DNA from 3 places in the Streptomyces sp. MI02-7b genome. Region 2 is predicted to be linked to each of the others. Evidence: riboswitches for the same ligand, from Rfam matches in the RefSeq annotation. Region 2 holds a riboswitch; each other region holds the start of a gene.
The links. Region 2 has a riboswitch for cyclic di-AMP ahead of PV364_RS16150 (C40 family peptidase). Riboswitches for the same ligand answer to the same signal wherever they lie in the genome.
Positions count from the first base shown of each region.

Region 1: it holds a riboswitch for cyclic di-AMP, as region 2 does, so the genes downstream of both, PV364_RS14390 (M23 family metallopeptidase) here and PV364_RS16150 (C40 family peptidase) in region 2, are expected to answer to the same signal.
Region 3: it holds a riboswitch for cyclic di-AMP, as region 2 does, so the genes downstream of both, PV364_RS05720 (NlpC/P60 family protein) here and PV364_RS16150 (C40 family peptidase) in region 2, are expected to answer to the same signal.

Region 1 is NZ_JARAWX010000007.1:280,306-283,539, reverse strand. It holds gene PV364_RS14400 (DUF6227 family protein) at 1-238, shown strand, start outside; gene PV364_RS14395 (hypothetical protein) at 354-635, shown strand; gene PV364_RS14390 (M23 family metallopeptidase) at 725-1,780, opposite strand; cyclic di-AMP (ydaO/yuaA leader) riboswitch at 2,056-2,195, opposite strand; gene PV364_RS14385 (hypothetical protein) at 2,975-3,145, shown strand; gene PV364_RS14380 (hypothetical protein) at 3,160-3,234, shown strand, end outside.
Region 2 is NZ_JARAWX010000008.1:270,578-273,811, reverse strand. It holds gene PV364_RS16160 (LysE family translocator) at 1-462, shown strand, start outside; gene PV364_RS16155 (GNAT family N-acetyltransferase) at 468-1,109, opposite strand; gene PV364_RS16150 (C40 family peptidase) at 1,183-1,656, opposite strand; cyclic di-AMP (ydaO/yuaA leader) riboswitch at 1,661-1,820, opposite strand; gene PV364_RS16145 (hypothetical protein) at 2,204-2,509, opposite strand; gene PV364_RS16140 (ATP-dependent Clp protease proteolytic subunit) at 2,516-3,157, opposite strand.
Region 3 is NZ_JARAWX010000003.1:224,156-227,389, forward strand. It holds gene PV364_RS05715 (hypothetical protein) at 215-568, shown strand; gene PV364_RS05720 (NlpC/P60 family protein) at 594-1,727, opposite strand; cyclic di-AMP (ydaO/yuaA leader) riboswitch at 1,735-1,898, opposite strand; gene pcrA (DNA helicase PcrA) at 2,150-3,234, shown strand, end outside.

The sequences.
Region 1 (3,234 bases), on a different contig from region 2:
GGGTTCGGCGGTCGGTCACGACATCGCGTACGTCACCGGCCGGCACACCCGTATCGGGACCGGCCGCGTGGTGGGCTGGACGCTGTACGAGCACGCGTTCCTCCTCGCGAGCGGCGAGGAGCTCAGCCTGTGGGAGGTCGAGCACACCATGACGCCCGACGGGCGCCCGGTGTGCGAGGTCTACGCGGACGAGACGGTGGCCTGCGACGCGGCGGACGTACGCATGGAGGCGCTGTAGCGGCTTTCCCGGCCTCGCCCATGGTGCCGCGCGTCCCCGGGACGCGCGGCGGCCTCCCGTTGCGGGCGCTCCGCAGCCGGGGGAAATTGGGCGTAGAGGGAAACGGGAGGTTCCCATGACGGTCCTGGCGGAGGTCGAGTTCCCGGGCGTGACGGCCCTGCAGTACGAGGAGGCCAATCACCGCGCCGGATTCGGCCCCGGCCATCCCCCCGCCGGGTTGCTGGCCCACGCCGCAGTGATCACCAACGACGGTCTGCGGATCGTGAACGTGTGGAACTCGGCGGAGGCGCTGGAGGCCTACCTGGTGATCATGATGCCCGCCGCCAAGGAGTCCGGGTTCCCGGAGCCGAGCGGGCCACCGCGGATCTCGGAGCTCTACAACTTCCTCGTCCCGTAGGTCATCGGCCCGGAAACGACGGACCGGCGGCCTGGTGTCGGGGGTGTCACCAGGCCGCCGGGGTCCGTGCGTAGGGCGTCAGCTCGGGATCAGGGGTTCATGCCCATGCTGCGCAGCCACGGCATCGGGTCGATCGGGTCGCCGCCGCCGGGGCGGACCTCGATGTGCAGGTGCGGGCCGGTGACGTTGCCGGTCGCTCCGACGCGGCCGATGGTGTCGCCGGTGGAGACCTTGCCCGAGGTGACGAGCATCGAGGAGAGGTGGCAATACCAGAGCTCGGTGCCGTCGTCGAGGGTCAGGATGATGCGGTAGCCGTACGAACCCGCCCAGCCGGCCGAGGTGATGGTGCCGCTGTGGATGGCCTTGGCCGGGGTGCCGGTCGGGGCGGCGAAGTCCTGGCCGGTGTGGGTGTTGGCCCACAGGGAGCTGGACTGCCCGAAGCTCGCGGTGAGGGTGTACGAGGTCAGCGGCAGGGTGTAGCTCTTGGCGAGCTCGGCCAGCCGGAGCGCCTCGGCCTTCTTCGCGGCCTCCTGGGCCGCCTTCTTCTTGGCCGCGGCCTCCTCGCGCACCTGCTGCGCGGCGGCGGCCTTGGCCGCCTTGGCGGCGGCCTGCTGCTGCGCGGCGGACCGCGCGGCCGCGTCGGCGGCGTTCCGCTGCTGCTGGGCCTGATCGAGGATCCGGCTGCGCAGCGCCTCGCCGGCGCCCGGGGTCAGGGCCTGGGCAACGGGCTTGGCGGTGGGCTGGCTGTCGAGCAGCGAGCCGAGCCCGGGCACCTTGTTCACCTCGGGCAGGTTGGGCAGGGAGACCGGGAGCGGGTTCTTGCCCTCGGCGGTCGCGACACCGCCGACGCCGAGCACGGCCACGGCCGCGACGCCGAAGACCGCCGAACCGCGGGACAGGGAGCGCTGCTTGGCGACCCGGTGCCGGCCACGGACGGGGGCGGTGGACTCCTCGGTGGGGTTCCACGGCTCGGCGGCCGGTTCCGGCTCGCCGAAGGGGGAGAAGGTCTGCGTGGTCTGCGCGGTGTACGCGTCGCGGGTGTACGCGTCGCGGGTGTCCGCCTCGTGGGCGGGGCCGGTCTCCGGCGCGTCGTACGCCCCGTCGACGAAGGCGGCGGCCTCGACCGCGCTGCGCGGCTCGGGCACGGGGGCGACCGGCTGGACGGGCGCGACCGGTTCGGCGACGGGGGCGGGGGCCGCGGCGAGTGCTTCCTCGACCCAGCCGGCGGCGAAGTTCCACTCCGCGGTGTCCCAGCCGTCTATCGCGTTCTTCGTCGGCGGAGTCTGCTCGGCGGCCGGGGGAGTCCAGCCGGCGGCCATGTTCCACTCGGCGGTGTCCCACTCGGGGTTGGTGTACCCGGTCCCTTGTCGCTGTTGTCCGGGTATCAGGGCAGGCTCGTTCGACGCCACGCGGGCGCACTCCTTTCCTTCCTTCTCGCCTACCGGGTTAGCTGACGGGTTCGGAGCAGGAAGGTCTCCTACGAGGACCGTGAAAGGCCCCCGATTCACCCCAGGAAGTGGTTCCCCGGTTCCCGCGGACGGGATTCGGCAAGCGCACGGCGCCGCCCTGGCGGGCGACGGGTGACCGCGCTGCGTTATCGAACGTTAATAGAGGCGGCACCCAATTCCAAGCCGCTTCGGCGAGTTCACAGCGGGAATCTATGCGGATGGAACGGGCATTTCTCCACATTCCACTGTGACTGCCGTGACCTACGGGAGATGTGAGTGTGCATCAGTCGTTATGCGGAAGGGAGTGCTCTGCTCACGAGGAGTGAGGGTCGCCCCGGACCCCGAGCGCCCAACACCCCCTCCCGGCGGGCGCCGAGACCCCGCGCCAGGTCCTCCGCGGTGCCGTCCGCCACGAGTCTGCGGTGCACTTCACGCCACTGGGCGCGGCCGAAAGCGGGTCGGCGGACGGCGGCCGCGGGGGCCGTGGCGGAGCGCGGTGCGCGCGACGGCGGGACACGGCGGACGGCGACAGCACGGAGGGCTTCGGCACCGCGGCCCCTCACGCACCCCCCGCACCACTCGACGGCGGGGTGAGGATCGTCACCCTTGACACCCGCGGCTGCCGCGTGCTGGCTTCGGGGCAGGTGCCAAAACCCAAGCGAAGCAGGGCAAGTCGGTCGCCCGGCGGGCCGCATGCTGATGCGCCGTCAACCGCAGGGCCTTCGAGGGGCCGTTGTCACGGTCGCCGGCCACCGTCCCGCAGGGCGGCCCGGGGCGTACGGCCGGAACCGGCCGGGAGCGGCGGGGAGCCCCCATGCCCCCTGTGCGACGGCCGCGAGGGTGCGTCATCATGCCCGAGTACGGCGGATTCGCCCGATCTTGGAGGCTGGCATGAAGCTGGGTAAGGCACTGGCCAAGGGCTACGCGGAGGAGACCGGCGAGGAGCCGGCCGGGGTCGCGAAGGAGATCGACGTCGCGACGGCCGTGACGGCCCGGACGGCCTCCGGCGCGGACGAGGCGGCCATGGGGGAGCCCGAGAGCGCCGAGGCCGCGGTCCGGTGAGGTACGGGCGCCGCTTGCCGGAGGAGCGGCCGGCGGTGCCGCCGACCGGCTGGAAGCTGGCGTTCCCGATGCTCTCCGCGGACGGCACA
Region 2 (3,234 bases):
GCGGTGCTGGTGGCGGTGCCCGCGCTGTTCCGGACCGTGCAGCTGCTGGGCGGTGCCTATCTGCTCTTCCTGGGGTCGCGCGCGGTCGTGGCGGCGGTGCGCCGCGGCCGCTCCGGCGCGGCGGACGGCGCGGCCGGCGGCGACCAGGACCCCGGCCGCGGGGTCGTGCGCGGGCTGCGGCAGGGCTTCCTGACCAACGCACTCAACCCGAAGGCGCCGGTGCTCTTCCTCAGTCTGCTTCCGCAGTTCGTCCCGGCCGGGCAGCCCGCCGTTCCCCGCACCCTGCTGCTGAGCGCGATCGTGGTGGCCATGGCGCTGGTCTGGTTCCCCGGGGTGGCGCTCCTGGTCGACGGGCTCGGCACCTGGCTGCGCAGGCCCGCGGCGGCGAGCTGGGTGCGGGGGGTCAGCGGCGGCATGCTGGTGGCGCTGGGCGCGGTGCTGCTGACCGGGGTGCGGCCCTGAGGCGTTCAGTCGTGAGCGGGCACCAGCAGTGCCTCCGCGCCGATGGGTGTGAAACCCGCCGCCAGGAGCGCGCGCACGCTCGCCGCGTTGCCCGGGGCGATCTGGGCCCACAGCGTCCCGCCGTCCGGGACGAGGCGGCGTGCCTCCAGGGCCAGCCGTCGGCCGAGCCCGGCTCCGCGCGCCGCGGGCTCGACCTCGACCGCCATCTCCCACCGGCCCGCCACCCCGCGCCCGATGAGCACGGTGCCGCCCGGGACCGTCCACACGCGCACCTCGTCCCGGTGCGCCAGTGCCCGCGCCGCGCGAGGGTGCTCGCGCCCCGCGGTCTCCCGCAGGGCCAGCGGGGGGCCGGGTGGCGGACCGGGCAGGGCGGCGGCCGTCGCCAGCAGGTCGATGCCGTTCACCCGGCGCCCGAGCAGCCCGCCCAGGGCGGTCAGGAACGGCGGGTTGAGCGGCGCCGACAGGTCGCCGGGCGGCAGCAGTTCGCGGACGCGGCCGGGGTCGGCATCGGCGAAGACCACGGTGTGGGCCGTGAAGGCGAGGACGCCCGCGTCGCGTGCCGAGGGCTGCGGCAGGACCGTCACCGAGCCGTCGGGGGGCGGGAGGACACCCTCGGCGGCATCGGCGATCAGCTGCTGCAGCGTCATGGCCCCACGCTACGCGGGCCGGTACGCCGCGGGGCCTCCGGGTGGGCGCGTCCCGGGGCCCCGCGACGGGCGGTCACTTCACACGGCCGTACCAGACGCTGCGGGTCCAGATCTTCTCCAGGCGTACCCTGCCGCCCGGCTTGGGGGAGTGCCAGATCCTCCCGTGGCCCGCGTATATCCCGACGTGGTAGATGCTGCTCCCGTAGTGGAAGAACACCAGGTCCCCGCTGGTGCGGTCGGAACTGTGGATGTGCCGTGTGCTGTTGTACTGCGCGGCGGCGGTGCGAGGCAGCTTCCTGCCCACCCTCTTGAACGAGTAGAGCGTCAGGCCGGAGCAGTCGAAGCTGCGGGGGCCGGTGGCCCCGTACCGGTAGGGAGCGCCCTTCTTCGAGGCCGCGACCTTCAGTGCCTTGGCCCGGATCGTCGCGGCCTCGGCGTGCTGGGCCATGTCCGGAAGGACCGCGGGGCCGGCAACGGCAGCCGCCGTGAGGGCGGATACCGCCCCGAGCCGGGAGAGAACCGCGGACATGGCTGATGGCGCGATCATGCGCAAACCCTTCGTCGTCCGCCTGCGAAGGATGACCTGTCGGGTTCGGGCAGGCGAAGATGCCCGGCCGCTGCTGCGGCTTCACCCCAAGGGATCGGCCCGGGGGCCGGTCCCGTCGTACTCGGGTCCTCCGCTCCTGCCGTTGCGTTCGGTGTCGACCTGGCGTCCGCGACGGCGGCAGGACTCGGCGTCCGCGCGGACCGCCCCGCCGGATGACGGGGGCTTGTCGTCGAAGGGATGGTTACTCACAGAACCGGTCAGGACATAGCTCATCCGGTCGAATGTGAGTCTCTTCACGACTCACCTATTCGGGTGGACTCCGGTCTCGGGAGCCTCGCCTGACGACTCGAAACCAGTCGAACACCTGCGATGGAGCGTCAGATTCCGGATGTGTGCGGCCGGGGAGCGCAAGTCGGGACCGAGCGCGCGTCGACGCCGCGTACAACGATCGGGCGAGTCCATTCGGTGTCACTTCGTGTCGGGGCCGTGGTGGCGCATGACACGGTCGCGGAGAAGTGATCCGAACCCCCGGCGATGTGACGTCCCCTCAGCGAGGCGGCGGGGGAGGGAGGGTGACCATTCGCGTACGCCGTTCCCCGTCGAGCACGCGCAGGGCCCGCTCGATCGTCGTGGTGTGCAGTTCGCTCTCCCCCCGCAGATGCATCGTGGCCAGCGCGTCACGCAGCTCCGCCGCCCGCCCCGCCAGGGCCTGGGCAGCCCGCAGCGCTGCGTAGGTGTCCCGGACGCGGGCGGGGTTGATCCTTCCCAGCAGATCCACGACCTCCAGATACGTGTCGATGAGCTCGCCCTCGGCGCGGGTCAGGGCCGGCAGCGGCGGCAGTTCGGGCAGCACGGCCGGTCACCGCAGGGCGCGCGGGCCGGTCCCGTCGTCACCCTTGCGGCTGACGGTGAGCCGGTCCACCAGTCCGTACGCGAGCGCGGACGGGGCGTCGAGGATCATGTCGCGCTCGATGTCGGCCCGGATCCGCTCCGCGTCCCGTCCGGTGTGCCGTACCAGCAGCTCCTCCAACTGGTCACGACTGCGCAGCAGTTCCCTGGCCTGGATGTCGAGGTCGGCGGTGGTGCCCTGGACGGCCTCCGAGAAGGAGGGCTGATGGATCAGTACCCGCGAGTGGGGAGTCGCCAGCCGCTTGCCCGGGGTCCCGGCCGCCAGCAGCACGGCCGCGGCCGACGCGGCCTGGCCGACGCACACCGTCGAGACGTCGCAGTTGACGAACTGCATGGTGTCGTAGATCGCCGTCATGGCGGTGAGCGACCCGCCGGGGGAGTTGATGTAGAGCGAGATGTCCTGCTCCGGGGCGGCGCTCTCCAGGTGGATCAGCTGGGCGATGACGTCGTTGGCGGACGTGTCGTCGATGGGTGTGCCCAGCAGCACGATCCGTTCCCGGAGCAGCTTGGAGTACGGATCCAGGGAGTGCACACCCTCACTGGTGCGCTCGGTGAACTCGGGCAGGACGTAGCGGGCGGTCGGTCGAAGCATTGCGGCACCTCCGTCGGGGCACGGGTCCCCGTTCAGGTAAAAATGTACAGGACGTACATCCCGTTATGATGGGGAGC
Region 3 (3,234 bases), on a different contig from region 2:
TGGGGATCGGCCACCTGGGGCAGGACGCTAAACCTGTGCGTCGCCGGAGGGCGGTGGAGTGTGCGGGACTGGTCCGATTCGGCCGCTACCTGATCCCCGATGACCGCTGTTCGACGGGTGACCTGGTCACTCGCGGTCCGGCCGTGACCGATGTACCGGAAGAGGCCCACCTCGGTGCCGAGTGCTGATACGGGCGTGGCTAGGGTCCTGAGCCGTGGACGTACTCATCAACCTCGTCGTCGGCCTGCACATCATCGGCATCGCCGCCCTGCTCGGCGGCTTCCTCACCCAGATGAAGGCGGTGGGCCGCGGCGAGGCGCGCTTCGTGCCGGGCATGCTGCACGGGGCGCTCACCATGCTGGTCACCGGGGCGCTGCTGGTCGGCCTCGACCAGGCCGACGACCAGCCGGTGAACACACTCAAGATCGGCGTGAAGCTGGCCTTCCTGGTGGTCGTCCTCGGCCTGGTCTACGTCAAGCGCGACGACGAGAAGGTGTCGGCGGCGGCCTTCGGCACCGTGGGTGCGCTGACCACCGCCAACATCTTCATCGCGGTGCTCTGGACCTGAGTCCCTCAGCGGGGAGGCGGGGGACTCAGGCCATCCGGGCGTAGCCGTAGATCGGCATCTCGGTGATCGGGGCGATCTTCACCACGGTGCCCGTGTGGGGCGCGTGGATCATCTGCCCGCCGCCGATGTAGAGGCCGACGTGGGTCACGTCCGAGTAGAAGAAGACAAGGTCGCCGGGTTGCAGCTGGTCCGCGGTGACGCGGGTGCCGAAGTCGACCTGGTCGTAGGTGGTGCGGGGGATGGAGACGCCCGCGGCGGCCCAGGCGCCCTGGGTCAGGCCGGAGCAGTCGAAGGAGTTGGGGCCGGTGGCCCCGTACACGTAGGGCTTGCCGATCTGGGCGCGGGCGAAGTCGATCGCCTTCTCGGCCTTGGCGGCGTAGCTGCCCGACGCCGTCGAGGTCGTGGTCGAACCGCCCCCCGCGACCGAGGTGCCCCCGGCCGCCTTCCGCGCCGCCTCCTCCTTGGCGGCGATGGCACGGGCCTTGTCGGCGGCCTCCTGCTCGCGCTTCTTCTCCAGGGCGGCCAGCCGCGCCTTCTCCTGGGCGGTCAGCGTGTTGAGCAGTCGCTGCGCGGCGGCCAGCTTCTCCTTGACCGCCCTCTTCTCCGTGGCCAGCCGCGTCTGCGCCTCGGTGAGCTTCTGCAGGCTCTGGACGGCCTCCGTGCGCTTCTGCGTGGTCGCCTCCTGCTGCGTGCGGAAGGCCTCCATCGCGTGCTCCTGGCGCTCGGACAGGCGGTCCATCAGGTGCGCCTGGTCCAGGAACTGCTGCGGGTCCGAGGTGAGCAGGAAGGTCGTCGTGCCGTCCAGGCCGCCGCCGCGGTACTGGGCGGAGGCGTACTCGCCGATCGTGCGGCGGGCGTCGTTGAGGGTCTGCGTCTTGCGGGCCACCTGGTCGAGCAGCCGGTCGGCCTGCGTCCGCTGCCTGTCGGTCTGCTCCTTGGCGCCGTTGTAGCGCTCCGTGGCCGCCTCGGCCTGGTGGTACAGGGCGTCCACCTTGGCCTTGACCTCGGTGATGGAGGGCTTGTCGGGGGAGGCGGGTGCCGCGCTGGCGCTCTCACCGAGGAGGGTGACGGTCGCCAGAGCGGCGGTCGTGAGCCCCACGGCCGTGCGCGGGCCGGGGACGGTGAGCATGCGGGGGCGCGGCTTGCGGTGCGTCGCCAAGTCGGACGGCTCCTTCCGTGGACCGCCTACCGGGTTAGCTGTCGGGTTCGGGCTTCGGAAGGCCGCCCTACGGTCGTCCGGGCACACGCGCGGTGCGCCCGTACGGACCGATTCACCCCAAAGTGGTGGGTCCCCGGCTCCGGCGGTCGCCGGACTCAGCGGAGGCGGCCGTGACGGCTCGGTCGCCGCCGTTCGGTGCGGACCGCCTGAGGGGGCACGCTAGTCAACTGGGGTGGCTCCTGGGAAGGCTGGTGTTCGAATTGTCCGCAATCATTTCGTGACCTTTACGCATCCGGGCCGTTGCCCGCCCCTCCGGTGGTAATGCGGCGGCCCCTCCGGCAGGCGCCACCACCCCTCCCGCGTCCGCGGGCTCCCGGAAGCGGCGCACCGGTGTCGGTCCCACCGCCTAGACTCGGGAGGCGATGAGCAGCCTCTTTGACGACAGCTTCCTGGCCGGCTTCGAACCGAGGGAGGAGCACCCGCCGCCGCCCCCCGAGGAGGAGGCCGAGGCGGTTCCGCACGACCTCTTCGAGGGGCGCTTCGACGCGCCCGCGGACCGGGACGCGTACTACCGGGACGGCGCGCCGCGCCCCGCCGTCGACCCCGCCGCACTGCTGGAGGGACTCAACGAGCAGCAGCGCGCAGCCGTCGAGCACACCGGCTCCCCGCTGCTCATCGTCGCGGGCGCAGGCTCCGGCAAGACCCGGGTGCTCACCCACCGCATCGCCCACCTGCTGGGCGCCCGCAAGGTGCACCCCGGCCAGATCCTGGCGATCACCTTCACCAACAAGGCCGCCGGCGAGATGAAGGAGCGCGTCGAGCAACTCGTCGGTCCGCGCGCCAATGTGATGTGGGTCTCCACCTTCCACAGCGCCTGCGTCCGCATCCTGCGCCGGGAGTCCAAGAAGCTCGGCTTCACCTCCAGCTTCTCCATCTACGACGCGGCCGACTCCAAGCGCCTGATGGCGCTGGTCTGCCGCGACCTGGACCTGGACCCCAAGCAGTTCCCGCCGAAGTCCTTCAGTGCCAAGGTCTCCAACCTCAAGAACGAGCTCATCGACGAGGAGACCTTCGCCGACCAGGCGGAGAACCCCTTCGAGAAGAAGCTCGCCGAGGCCTACGCGATGTACCAGTCGCGGCTGCGCGAGGCCAACGCGCTCGACTTCGACGACATCATCATGACCACGGTCAACCTGCTCCAGGTCTTCCCGGACGTCGCCGAGCACTACCGGCGCCGCTTCCGCCACGTCCTGGTCGACGAGTACCAGGACACCAACCACGCCCAGTACACCCTGGTGCGCGAACTGGTCGGGACCGGGGAGGCGGAGGAGGGCGGCGAGGGGCCGGCCGAGCTGTGCGTGGTCGGGGACGCCGACCAGAGCATCTACGCCTTCCGCGGCGCCACCATCCGCAACATCCTCCAGTTCGAGGAGGACTACCCCCAGGCGCGCACGATCCTGCTGGAGCAGAACTACCGCTCCACCCAGAACATCCTGACCGCCGCCAA